One region of the Rhodococcus sp. IEGM 1330 genome, then DNA from elsewhere that is predicted to be linked to it. Evidence: riboswitches for the same ligand, from Rfam matches in the RefSeq annotation. Region 1 holds a riboswitch; the other holds the start of a gene.
The links. A riboswitch is a leader RNA that binds a small molecule or an ion and turns the genes downstream of it on or off. The one in region 1 is predicted to bind cobalamin.
Positions count from the first base shown of each region.

Region 2: another riboswitch for cobalamin. It lies ahead of R4P57_RS03690 (magnesium chelatase subunit D family protein); the one in region 1 lies ahead of R4P57_RS05935 (ABC transporter substrate-binding protein).

Region 1 is NZ_JAWLSB010000002.1:229,976-236,022, reverse strand. Features, by position in the region: gene R4P57_RS05960 (tetratricopeptide repeat protein) at 1-36, opposite strand, end outside; gene R4P57_RS05955 (glyoxalase) at 173-541, opposite strand; gene R4P57_RS05950 (nuclear transport factor 2 family protein) at 602-1,072, shown strand; gene R4P57_RS05945 (ABC transporter ATP-binding protein) at 1,149-1,937, opposite strand; gene R4P57_RS05940 (FecCD family ABC transporter permease) at 1,934-2,959, opposite strand; gene R4P57_RS05935 (ABC transporter substrate-binding protein) at 2,956-3,984, opposite strand; cobalamin riboswitch at 4,031-4,165, opposite strand; gene R4P57_RS05930 (MFS transporter) at 4,161-5,360, opposite strand; gene R4P57_RS05925 (substrate-binding domain-containing protein) at 5,407-6,047, shown strand, end outside.
Region 2 is NZ_JAWLSB010000001.1:802,937-808,983, reverse strand. Features, by position in the region: gene R4P57_RS03705 (cobalamin biosynthesis protein) at 1-20, opposite strand, end outside; gene R4P57_RS03700 (cobyrinate a,c-diamide synthase) at 33-1,427, opposite strand; gene cobO (cob(I)yrinic acid a,c-diamide adenosyltransferase) at 1,421-2,041, opposite strand; gene R4P57_RS03690 (magnesium chelatase subunit D family protein) at 2,052-3,998, opposite strand; cobalamin riboswitch at 4,039-4,188, opposite strand; gene R4P57_RS03685 (GNAT family N-acetyltransferase) at 4,239-4,715, opposite strand; gene mqo (malate dehydrogenase (quinone)) at 4,727-6,047, opposite strand, start outside.

The DNA.
Region 1 (6,047 bases):
CCAGAATTCCGCGATTCGTTCGTCCCAACTCTGCATGGAAGCGATCGTCCACGATGCTCCGGCCTGCCGCCACCGCTGCGTCTTTCGGCACATGCATCGGCTTCGATCTCGAGCATCGTCATCCGGAGAAGTCAGGAGGCCGATTCTCCGGCTTAGCGATGACACTCGACAACTATCGAGCTGCTACGAATTCGATTCGATTGCCCACGCCATCGCGGGTATGGAACCGTCGTCGACCCGGGATCTCCTCAGGGTCGGCCCAATTCACCGGGTAGCCCGCAGACGTCAACGCCACAGCGGTTGCATCGACATCGGCGACAAGAGCCGGGTGCGCCTTCACTGCCGGACGAAAGTCGTCGTCGATCCCGACATGCAACTCGCCGTCGGGACCACCCACACCCGGCACCCGAAACCAACAGCCCCCGCGTACGGCCAACAGCGGCGGCTTCGGGATCTCCTCCCAGCCCAAGGCTCCTGAGTAGAACGCACGCTCGAGATCCTCGCCGCCCGCCGGACACGCGACCTGCACATGATCGATCATCGACAGAACGTACCGCCGACTCGATTGACACGTCGGTGAACGGTAGGCAAACGTATGGGCATGCAACTGAGATTTCTGGCCGGCATCTCGACGGCCTTCGCATTCAAGCTCCTGCTGATGCGAGCGCTGACACTCAAGCTGCAGCGAGACATCGAAGCACTGAACAACGGCAACTACCGCCCGCTACTGTCGTCCTTCCACCGAGACGCAGTGCTCAAGTTCGCCGATGGAGACAGCCGCTGGTCGGGCACACACCGCGGTCGTGCAGCCATCGAAAAATTCTTCCAGGACTTCGTCGCAGCCGGTATCAAAGGACAGATCACCGAAATCTACAGCGGCGGCGCACCCTGGCGAATGACCCTTCTCGCGCGATTCGACGACCGAGCCCACGCAGCCGACGGTACCCAGATCTACAGCAACCGCACAGTGCTCCTGGTCCGCACGAGCTGGGGGAAAATCATCTCCCAAGAAGACTTCTTCGAGGACACCACACGCATCGACGCATTCGAGAAGAAACTGCGGCAACTCTAGATCCCCGGCCCGGCGTGACAGCGTGCAATCCGCGGGTACTCAATGTGACATCTAGTGGCCTTTTCGGGGGTCAATGTCACATCGAGTGGACCCCAGGGTCGGACGGTGCGGGGCGGCGGTAGGTCACCTGTGGGTAGTTGTCGGCATTCGTGACGCTGGCGTGCACGTTGTATACCGTGCGCACCAGGTGTTCGGTGATCACTTCGTTCGGCGTTCCCGATGCCACGATGGCACCGTTGTTCAGGACGACGATCCGGTTGCAGAACATCGCCGCGAGGTTGAGGTCGTGGAGGGCGATGTAGCTGCTCAGGGGTAGGCCTGCGACGAGGGTGAGGATATCGAGTTGGTGTTGGATGTCGAGGTGATTGGTCGGCTCGTCGAGCAGTAGTTCGGTGGGTTGTTGGGCGAGAGCTCGGGCGATCTGGACTCGTTGGCGTTCGCCGCCGGAAAGGGTGTGCCATCGTCTGGTGGCTTTCGATGCCATGGCGGTGTCGGTGAGTGCTCGTGCGATGGCGGCATCGTCTTCGGATGCGTCGCCGCCGAGGATGCCGTGATGTGGGATGCGGCCGAGACGGACGACGTCACGGACGCTGATGTCGACGTCGGTGTCGGAGTGTTGGTCGACAATTGCCACGCGTCTGGCGATGCGGCGTCGACGTAGTGTTCGCAGGTTGTCTCCGTCGAGCAATACGTCGCCGCTGTCGGGGGCGACGATGCCGGCGAGGATGCGCAGTAGCGATGATTTACCCGAGCCGTTGGGGCCGATCAGGCCGATGGTCTCGCCGGGTTCCGGCTCGAAGCTGATGCCGTCGAGGATCGGGTGTCCACCGCGGGTCCATCGAAGGTCTTTGGCGTGCAGTGTCATCGAGATCTCCTGAGCCGAAAGAGAATCAGTGCGAAAGCAGGCACGCCGATCAGTGCCGTGACCACTCCGACAGGAATTTCCTGTGGTGCGAACACCGTTCGGGCGATGGTGTCGACCCAGACCATGAAGATCGCGCCCATCACCACCGTCGTCGGGAGCAGTCTTCGGTGGCGCGCTCCCACGAGGAAGCGGGCGGCATGTGGAAGAACCAGGCCTACGAATCCGATGGCTCCGGCGGCACTGACGAGGGCGGCCGTGATCAGTGCGGTGATGACCAGCAACAGGATTCGCACACATTTCACTGGAACCCCGAGGGATGCGGCCGCGTCGTGCCCGAAGGTGAAGGCATCGAGGGCAGAGGTGTTGAACAGGCACACCACTATTCCCAGCAGTGCCACAGCGCCGCACAGTGCCACGTCTGTCCAGTCGGCGCCGCTCAGGGAGCCGAGCAGCCAGAACAACACTCCCCGGGTTTGTTCTGCGTCGGCCGAGGAGATGACGATGAATGAGGTCAGAGCCGAGAACAGTTGTGTACCTGCCACTCCCGCGAGTACGACCCGGTCGTTGCCGCCGCCTGCACCTGCGGCGAGCAGCATCACCAGCACGAACGACAGCAGTGCTCCGGCGAATGCTCCGGTGGACAGCGACAGTGCGCCGCCGCCGACGCCGAGCACTGCGACGACGACGGCACCGGTGGATGCGCCCGACGAGATACCCAGCACGAACGGGTCGGCCAGAGGATTGCGCAGCAGCGATTGCATGATGGCTCCGCAGAGCGCGAGGCCTGCACCGCAGATGGCAGCGAGCAGCGTTCGGGGCAACCGCAACTGCCAGACGATACCGTCGTCGATGCGGCTCACTCCGGCCGTGCCGATCCCGATGTGCCCCAGTATCACTCGATACACATCGGACACCGACACGCTGGCCGGGCCGATCGTCACGGCCACGCCGATCGAGAGCACCAACACCACGAAGCCACCGAGCAGAAGCGGGATCAGCAACCCGCGATCGGTCCGGCTCATGGGGTGGTCAGTCCCCAATTCTGCAGAGCCGCAGCAACTTTTTCGACCCCGTCGATCGTGCGGATCGACGGGTTGAGGTCGGCGCCGTTCACTACGATGTACCGCTTGTCCTCGACGGCGGTGAGCCGACTCGTGACGGGATTCGATTCCAGGAAGGCGATCTTGCTGTCGAGAGCATCACCGGCGATGCTCCGTCGGCTCAGATCCGCGAGCACGAGCGCCGTCGGATTGCGATCGAGAACACTCTCCCAATTGACCTGAGGCCATTCGTCGGTGGTGTCGGAGTAGATGTTCTCGGCGCCGACGGATCCGGTGATGATGCCCGACGATCCACAGCAACCGGCCATGTACGGGGTGTCGGTGTCGGCGAACCAGTACGCCAGCGTCACACCCGAGGCGTCGACGGCTCCTGATGCCGTCGCGAAGCGATCCTTCAGCTCGCCGACGAAGCGTTCGCCGCGATCACGCACGTCGAAGATGGCTGCGAGGTCGCGAATCTCCTGGTAGACGGTCTCGATCTCGAGGGGTGATGTACGCGCACCGTCGGAGTTGACGCTGTCGTCGGTCTTGCCGTTGCAGTCGGTGGGAGAGAGGTAGCTCGGCACAACGAGCTGCTCGAACTGGTCCCTGTCGGCGACGCCTCCCGGCCCGAGGGTGCCGCCGAACGACGCGGAAACGAAGTCGGGCTCGGCGTCCAAAACCACCTCCAGGGAAGGTTTGTTGTCCGCCAACCTGGGGACCTTCGCGTTCTCCGATTCGAGGTTTGCGCGGACGGGATCGGTCCAGGTGGCGGAGCCGACCATGCGGTCGGCGAGGCCGAGTGAGAGAAGAATTTCCGTCGAACCCTGATTCAACGAGACCGCGCGTCGAGGTGGGGCGTCGATGACGACGTCGCGGCCACAGTTTTCGATGGTCAGCGGGTAGTTTCCGGTGGTCGGGGTGGCTGCGTCGGTCGTCGCAGTGGACGAACAGCCGGCGAGAACAAGGATCGAAACAGCGCCTAGTACGGCGAGAGTGGTGCGCATCGTCAGAGCTTCCTGCTGAGGGCTCGTGTCGCGGAGCCGCGGATGGAGGTGGATCGCGACGTCCGAGCATTCGGACTTCGAGCTCTCACTCGTCACCGTTGCGCGCCAGCTCCGGATTTGCACCGGATTCCCTCGTTCGCCGCGTGCTGACCCTATCGTGCGGGGTACCTCGACGGTCAGCGTGCCGCTGCTGTCACCGGCTCCTGTGCATAGCTGCGCGGAAAGGTCTTGCGCGCCATCACGACTACGGCCAGCGCTGCGGCGACCAGCGCCGTTGCAGCAGCGGTGACGGCCACGATGCCGCTGAGGTCGATCACCACACCGCCCACCAGGGCGCCCGTCGCGATCGCCAACTGGAAGGCAACGACATAGATCGCCGACGCCTTGTCCGCATCGGCTGGGGCCGCTCTGACCACTGCCGATTGGATACACACCGGGAGGGTGGTGAATGCCAGTCCCCACAAGGCGATCGCACCGACGGCGAACACGGCCCAGCTACCCGGCGCTCCGCTCAGAGTGCACCAGAGAACTGCCACCGCAGCGGTCACTGCGCCCAGAGCGGCGACGGTCGAGTGCCGAGGCCACCGGTCGTAGGTTCTGCCGATCACCCAGATGCCGATCACTCCGAACAGCCCGTACAACATCAACATCAGGGTCAGAGTGGTGCCCGCCGATCCGATGGCACGGTCGACGATCACCGAGAAGTATGTGTATGCGGCGAAATGACCGAGGACGGCCAGAAACGTCACTCCACACAGAACGGCCAGGGTGCCGTCGAGCACTCGCGGTGTCTTTTTCTTCTCCGACGCCGCCCGGGTAACCGGTAGTACCGGGAGGATGAAGTACAGCGCCACCGCGATTGCTGCGGCCACGATGCCGAGAATCGTTGCTGCCGTGCGCCATCCGAACCATTGGCCCATGGCGGAAGTGAGTGGATTGCCGGCGACCAGTGCCAGCGAGGTACCGGCGTACACCGTGGCGATGGACTTGCCCTGCTTACCGGGTAGCGCGAGCGACGCCGCGACGGGCGCGACGACGGCCCAGAAGACTCCATGCGTTGCCGCGCAGAGCATTCGGGAGATCACCAACATCGGATAGCCGACGGATACCGCCGAGAGGAGTTGCGAGAGTGCCAGTGCGGCAACGGTGATGACGACGACGCGCCGTCGGGGCCACTCGCGCACGAACCGGATCAACGGCATCGTCATCACGGCGACGCCGTACGCGTAGAAGGTGAGCAGGAGACCCACGGCGGATTCGCCGACACCGAGGTCCCCGGATATCTCGGGGAGCAAACCCACGGGCAGCGTTTCCGCCGTGACGTAGATGAATGCGGCTGCGGCGAGCACCAGCAGCTTCGGTAGCGGCGAGGACATGCTGTGTATCGTTACACAAAAGCCTGCCGCGCGCTACAGTGGGCCGGTGAACACTCGGGTGACCATGGCTGATGTCGCGGCGTCCGCCGGCGTGTCCACCATGAGCGTCTCGTACACCTACAACCGACCGAGCCGGGTTTCGGCGGCCACACGCGATCGCGTGCACGAGGCAGCAGCCACCCTCGGATACGCCGGTCCCAACCGCACGGCGCGGTCTCTGCGCAGTGGCCGGCACAACAGCATCGGCGTCGTCCTCGGCGAGAAGCTCACCTATGCCTTCGAGGATCCCCAGGCTCGACGCTTTCTGTCCGGTATCGCCGAAGCGTGTCTCGACGCCGACACCGCGCTGGTGATGCTGCCGAACCTGCACCGCGACACCGACAACGCACGTATCCGAGACGCACAGGTCGACGGGTACGTCGTATGGACCACCGAGATCGACGACCCACTGCTCGACGTGCTCGTCGACACCGGCCGCCCCACGTGCATCCAGGGTGGGCCCGACCACCCCGGCCTGAACTGGATAGCCATCGACGACAGAGCGGCAGCCGACGCGGTGGCCGCCGCCGCGTTGAACAGCCGATCTCGACCTGCCATCGTCGCTCTCAGACCCGATACCCGACGCGAATCGACGATCGTGAGTGGCGCGGACGCGTCGGACATCTCGATGCCGGTGACCCGAGCGCG
Region 2 (6,047 bases), on a different contig from region 1:
ATTCCCACGACCACCCGCATTCTGGGTCGGCTCTACACGCGCGCGTAGTCGACGGCAGCGGAGACGAATCGGGTGATCGACTCGGGATTGCCTGCGGCGTGGGTGTGCAGGTACGACGCGTGGACGCCGCCCTGCACGAAGCCCTCGCGCGCCGCAGTTCTGCCGTCGGGGCTCTGCTTGTGCCAGCCCCAGGCGGCCGGAGCGCTCTCACGGACGTCCACGAGTTTCGTTCGGTGGAACTCGTGGCCGGTGACGCGGGTGCCCGCGTCGAACAGTGTCGACGATTCGAGGGCGACCGCATCTCGATATCCCAGAGTGAGGGTGTTCCCGAATTCCGCGTCCACGTCGACGACCCCGGCCATGGCATGACCGTCCAATCGCCGTGCCAGATACAGCAATCCGGCGCATTCGGCGTGGATCGGCAATCCCTGGGCTACCGCTGCTCGAATGTCCGCGAGCAGTAGTTCGTTCGCCGACAATGCGGCCGCATGTTCCTCCGGGAATCCGCCGGGGAGAACGACTCCTGCTGTGCCGGGTGGCAATCCGTCACGCAGCGGGTCGAACACGGCCACGTCGGCCCCGGCTGCGCGGAGCAGTTCGACGTGTTCGGTATATCCGAAGGTGAAGGCGGGGCCACCGGCCACCGCGACGACGGGCGATCCCTCGGAGGTGCGTACCTCGTTCTCCGGGGACCACTGCGGCGCTGTCACCGACGAACGAGCCAGCGCGCTCACTGCCTCGATGTCGACGAACCGGGAGACGAGGGCGCTCATCGCGTCGACGGCATCGGTTGCGGCACCACCGTGTTCGACTGCGGTGATCAGCCCCAGATGCCGTGACGGAACGACCAGTTCGCTCATGCGCGGCAACGCGCCGAGTACCGGAACACCCACCCGTTCACATGCTTGACGCAACACGTCCTCGTGCCGCTGACTGCCGACGCGATTGAGAATCACACCGCCGATGCGGACGCTGGCGTCGAACGTCGAGAACCCGTGCACCACAGCGGCAAGCGACTGACTGTGTCCGCGGGCGTCGACCACCAGGATCACCGGGGCGCCGAGCATCGCGGCCACCCGTGCGGTCGAGCCCTCGGCTGAGGCCTCCCCCGGGCCGGTCATGTCGATCTTGCCGTCGAACAGTCCCATGACGCCCTCGACGACCGCGATGTCGCAGCCCCGACTGCCGTGTCGGAACAGGGGCCCGATGCGGTCGGCACCGACCATCACGGCGTCGAGGTTGCGGCCGGGGAGCCCGGCCGCGAGTGAGTGATATCCGGGGTCGATGTAGTCCGGCCCCACCTTGAACGGTGCGACGGTGCGGCCGGCGTTGCGCAGCGCACCCATCAGCCCGGTGGCCACGGTCGTCTTTCCGCTGCCCGACGCGGGGGCCGCGATCACCACGGCCGGGCACGACGTGTTCACCATTCGATGCCTCGCTGTCCCTTGCGTCCTGCGTCCATCGGATGTTTGACCTTGGCCATCTCGGTGACCAGATCCGCGGCCTCGATAAGCTCACGGGGAGCATCCCGGCCGGTGATGACGACATGCTGGTTGCCCGGTCGGTGCGTCAGCACGTCGACCACCTCCGCTACATCGACCCAACCCCACTTGAGCGGGTAGGTGAATTCGTCCAGTACGTAGAAACGATGCGACTGCTGCTCGATTCGCCGAGCGATCTCCTGCCAGCCTTCCGCCGCGGCCTCGGCGTGATCGACCTCGCTACCCTGCTTGCGAGTCCACGACCACCCCTCGCCCATCTTGTGCCACTCGACGGCTCCGCCGACGCCGGTGCTCTCGTGCAGGTCGCCGAGTGTGCGAAACGCCGCTTCCTCGCCGACCTTCCACTTTGCGCTCTTGACGAACTGGAACACTCCGACGTCGAAACCTTGATTCCACGCCCGCAATGCCATTCCGAACGCGGCGGTCGATTTCCCCTTGCCCGGTCCGGTGTGTACGGCGAGCACGGGCTGGTTACGGCGCTGACGCGTCGTGAGGCCGTCCTGCGGAACGGTTCCGGGAGCCGGTACACCCTGAGGCATCGCGTACCCCCTACGCCGCTGCGCGAACGACTGCGGCGACCTGCTCCGCCGACAGATCCGCGAGGGCCACGTAACCGCCGCCGAGGCAGGAAGCGAAATCGGAAGCGAGTCCGAGGCGGACCATTCCCGATTCGCAGTCGACGACGACGGTGGCGATCTTGTCCGACGCGATGCGCCGGGCGGCAATGCGGGCCCGGCCGACGGGATCGGTACCTCCGGTCGCCCGTCCGTCGGTCAGCGCTACCAGCAGAGCGCGGCGCAGCGGATCTCGAACACGCTCTCGCAGAACGAGTTCACGTGCCTGCAAAAAGCCCTGCGCCAGTGGCGATCTGCCACCGGTCTTCATCTTCCGCAACCGCGTCACGGCCACGTCCACCGACGAGGTCGGTGGCAACACCGTCTCGGCTTCCGTCCCGCGCACGGTGATGACGGCGACCTTGTCGCGGCGCTGATACGCATCGCGCAGCAGCGACAGCACCGCACCGGTCACCGCGGACAGTCGATCTCGCGCAGCCATCGATCCCGAGGCATCGACGACGAAGACGATCAGGTTGCCCTCGCGCCCCTCCTTGATCACGCCCCGCAGATCCGCAGGCTCGAGCTTCAACCGGCCGGACGTGCGGCCGCGGACGAACTGCTGCTCGGCAGCGGCGAACAGAGTGCCCACCAGATGCAGACCCTTGCCTGCCTCGACAGTGGGCCGTACCGACCGCCCGTGCGAGGACCGTGACCGCGAGCGCCGACCCGGCGCGCCCTCGCCCACTCCCGGAACCTCGAGCAACCGCGCTCTGAACTGTGCTCCTGGAGTGCCTGCCTGCTTCTCGCTGCCCGCACCCGAGGGTCGCGGCACCGAAGACTCGGTCTCGGGCGACGACTGGGTTGACTCCGAAGCGTCGGCTTCCTCGGCACTGTCCGGTCGAGGCGCTCCCCCGTCACCGTCCCCGTCGGGGGTCGGGTCTGGCTCGGGATCGGGGTCGGATTGCTGGTCGGCCTGTTCAGCGGCATCCCGCATGGCCTCGTCCAACTGCCTGTCGTCGATGCCCGGCTCGTCGAAGGGGTCGCGCCGACGCCGGTGCGGCAGAGCCAGTTCGGCGGCAATCCGCACGTCTTCCTCGGTGACGTCGCTCGCGCCTCGCCAGGCGGCGTGGGCGGAGGCGGTACGAGCCAGCACCAGATCGGCGCGCATGCCGTCGACGTCGAAGGACGCGCACAGCGCGGCGATACGCCGAAGTTCCTTGTCGCTCAACACCACATCGTCGAGAATCTTCCGGGCGGCCAGAATCTGCTCGGCCACGGCGATATCGTCGTTGCGGAATTCTGCGGCGAACGCGTGCGGATCACGCTCGTAGTTCATCCGGCGGCGGACGACGTTCATGCGCACGTCCACGTCCCGCGACGCCGTCACCTCCACTGCCAGACCGAACCGGTCGAGCAGCTGCGGGCGAAGCTCGCCCTCCTCGGGATTCATCGTGCCGACGAGAACGAATTGCGCTGGGTGAGAATGAGATACACCGTCACGCTCGACGTGCACCCGGCCCATCGCGGCCGCGTCGAGCAGCACGTCGACCAGATGATCGTGCAGCAGGTTCACTTCGTCGACGTAGAGAACACCACGGTGTGCGGCCGCGAGGAGACCGGGTTGAAACGCACGTTCGCCATCGCGCAGAACCTTCTCCAGGTCGATGGACCCGACCACTCGATCCTCGGTTGCCCCCACCGGAAGTTCGACGAGCTTTGCCGGGCGCGAGCCGTCCTCGTCCTCCACAGCGGGAAGCAGTGTCGCGAGGGCGCGCACCACCGTCGATTTCGCAGTGCCCTTTTCTCCTCGCACCAGTACACCGCCGATTCCGGGGTGCACGGCGCACAGAATCAACGACAACCTCAGCTGATCCTGACCGACGATCGCACTGAACGGATATCCCGGTTCGGGAACACTCCCACTTCGCTGCACAGCCAATTCCCTTCGTGCCCGGAGTTCCGCGCCGGACGTTCGGTCGAGATACGCGAAGCCGAGCGGCGATCTGGCTGACAGGGGAATCTCCTGCTCGAGAGTCTCCTGAACACAGTGGCGGGACCGCGCCTGATTGACACAGGACTTCTCCGCGACCGACTTCGAACGGAACACTACCGCCGAACGAACGAATGCCACACACGGTAGTCCGTGTGTGGCATTCGTTTCATCGAGTCCTGCAGGAGGTCAGACCTCGCTCCAGGCGGTGCCGCCGCCCCGACGCATCGGCGTGTGCGGAATGCCGTCCTCGAGAACTTCCTCGCCGTCGGGCAGGAAGCCGTGCTTGGCGTACATGTCGACGAGGTAGCTCTGAGCGTTGATCCGGCACGGCGCCGAACCGACCTCGGCAAGCGCGGCCCGCAGAATTCGCGTGGTGTGGCCCTGTCCCCTGGCCGAGCGCTGCGTGCAGAGTCGGCCGATACGGAACGCCTTCTCGCCGTCGTCGTGCTCCTCGAGCAGGCGGAGTGTGCACACCACTTCGCCGTCCCTTTCGAGCCAGAAGTGCCGTGTCTCGGTCAGCAGGTCACGCCCGTCCAACTCCGGGTACGCACATGCCTGCTCGACCACGAACACCTCGACACGCAGCTTCAACAGGTCGTACAACGTGCTGTTGGACAGGTCTAATGCCCATGATCGTTTGAGAGCTGCTGCTTGCGTATTCATACCTTTTGCTATCACACACCCGTGGGCTGTGCGAGCTCACGAGCATTTTCGAGTTCCAGTGTCTTCGACGTCCAGCCCCAGACCTCGTCGAACAACGAGCTGTTCTGCGCCAGCTTGACCCCGAGCGACGGGACCATTTCCTTGAGCTTGGGCTGCCATGCGTCGTACTTGTCTCCGAAGCACCGCTGCAGCACGTCCAGCATGGCCGGAACAGCGGTGGATGCGCCGGGAGAGGCACCGAGCAGTCCGGCGATCGTGCCGTCCGCAGCGTTGACCACGGCTGTGCCGAACTCGAGCACGCCGCCGCGACCCTTCTTGCGGATCACCTGGACACGCTGACCCGCGGTGACGAGCTCCCAGTTCTTGCCGATCACCGAGGGAGCGAACTCGCGCAGCGTCTCGACACGATCCGCCTGTGACTGAGCCAGCTCACTGACCAGATACTTGACGAGTCCGAGTTCGGTCACGCCGACGCCGAGCATCGACATCAGGTTGCCGGGCTTGACCGAGGAGGGCAGGTCGGTGATCTTGCCCTGCTTGAGGAACTTGGGCGACCAGCCGGCGTACGGGCCGAACAGCAGACCCTGCTGGCCGTTGATCACGCGGGTGTCGAGGTGCGGCACCGACATCGGCGGAGCGCCGACCGACGCCTTGCCGTACACCTTGGCCGAGTGCTGCTCGATCAGTGCGGGATCGGTGCATCGCAACCACTCGCCGCTGACCGGGAAGCCGCCGAATCCCTTGATCTCCGCGATCCCGGACTTCTGCAACAGATGCAGTGCGCCGCCGCCGGCACCGACGAACACGAACTTGGCGTTGACGGTCTTCTTCGCTCCGGTGCGCTGATTGGCGACCTTGACGTCCCAGGTGCCGTCGGACTGCTTGGTGATGTTGCGCACATCGTATCCGAAGTGCACGGTGCCGCCCGCGGACGACAGGTAGTTCAGCAGCTGCTTGGTGAGCGCACCGAAGTCGACGTCGGTGCCCTCTTGACTCCAGTTCAGTGCCACGGGATCGGAGAAGTCACGGCCCTCGGCCATCAACGGCAGTCGCGCCGAGAACTCGTCCTTGGAGTCGATGTACTCCATGCCTGCGAACAGTGGGTTACCCACGAGCGCCTCGTACCGCGCCCGGAGGTACTTCACGTTCTGGGCCCCGTGCACGAAGCTCACGTGCGGAATGGGGTTGATGAAGTTCTTGGCGTCGGAGAGAACACCGGTCTCGATGCCGTGTGCCCAGAACTGACGGGACACCTGGAACTGCTCGTTGACGTTGAGCGCCTTGGCGATATCGACGCTGCCGTCCTTGTTCTGCGGCGTGTAGTTCAGCTCG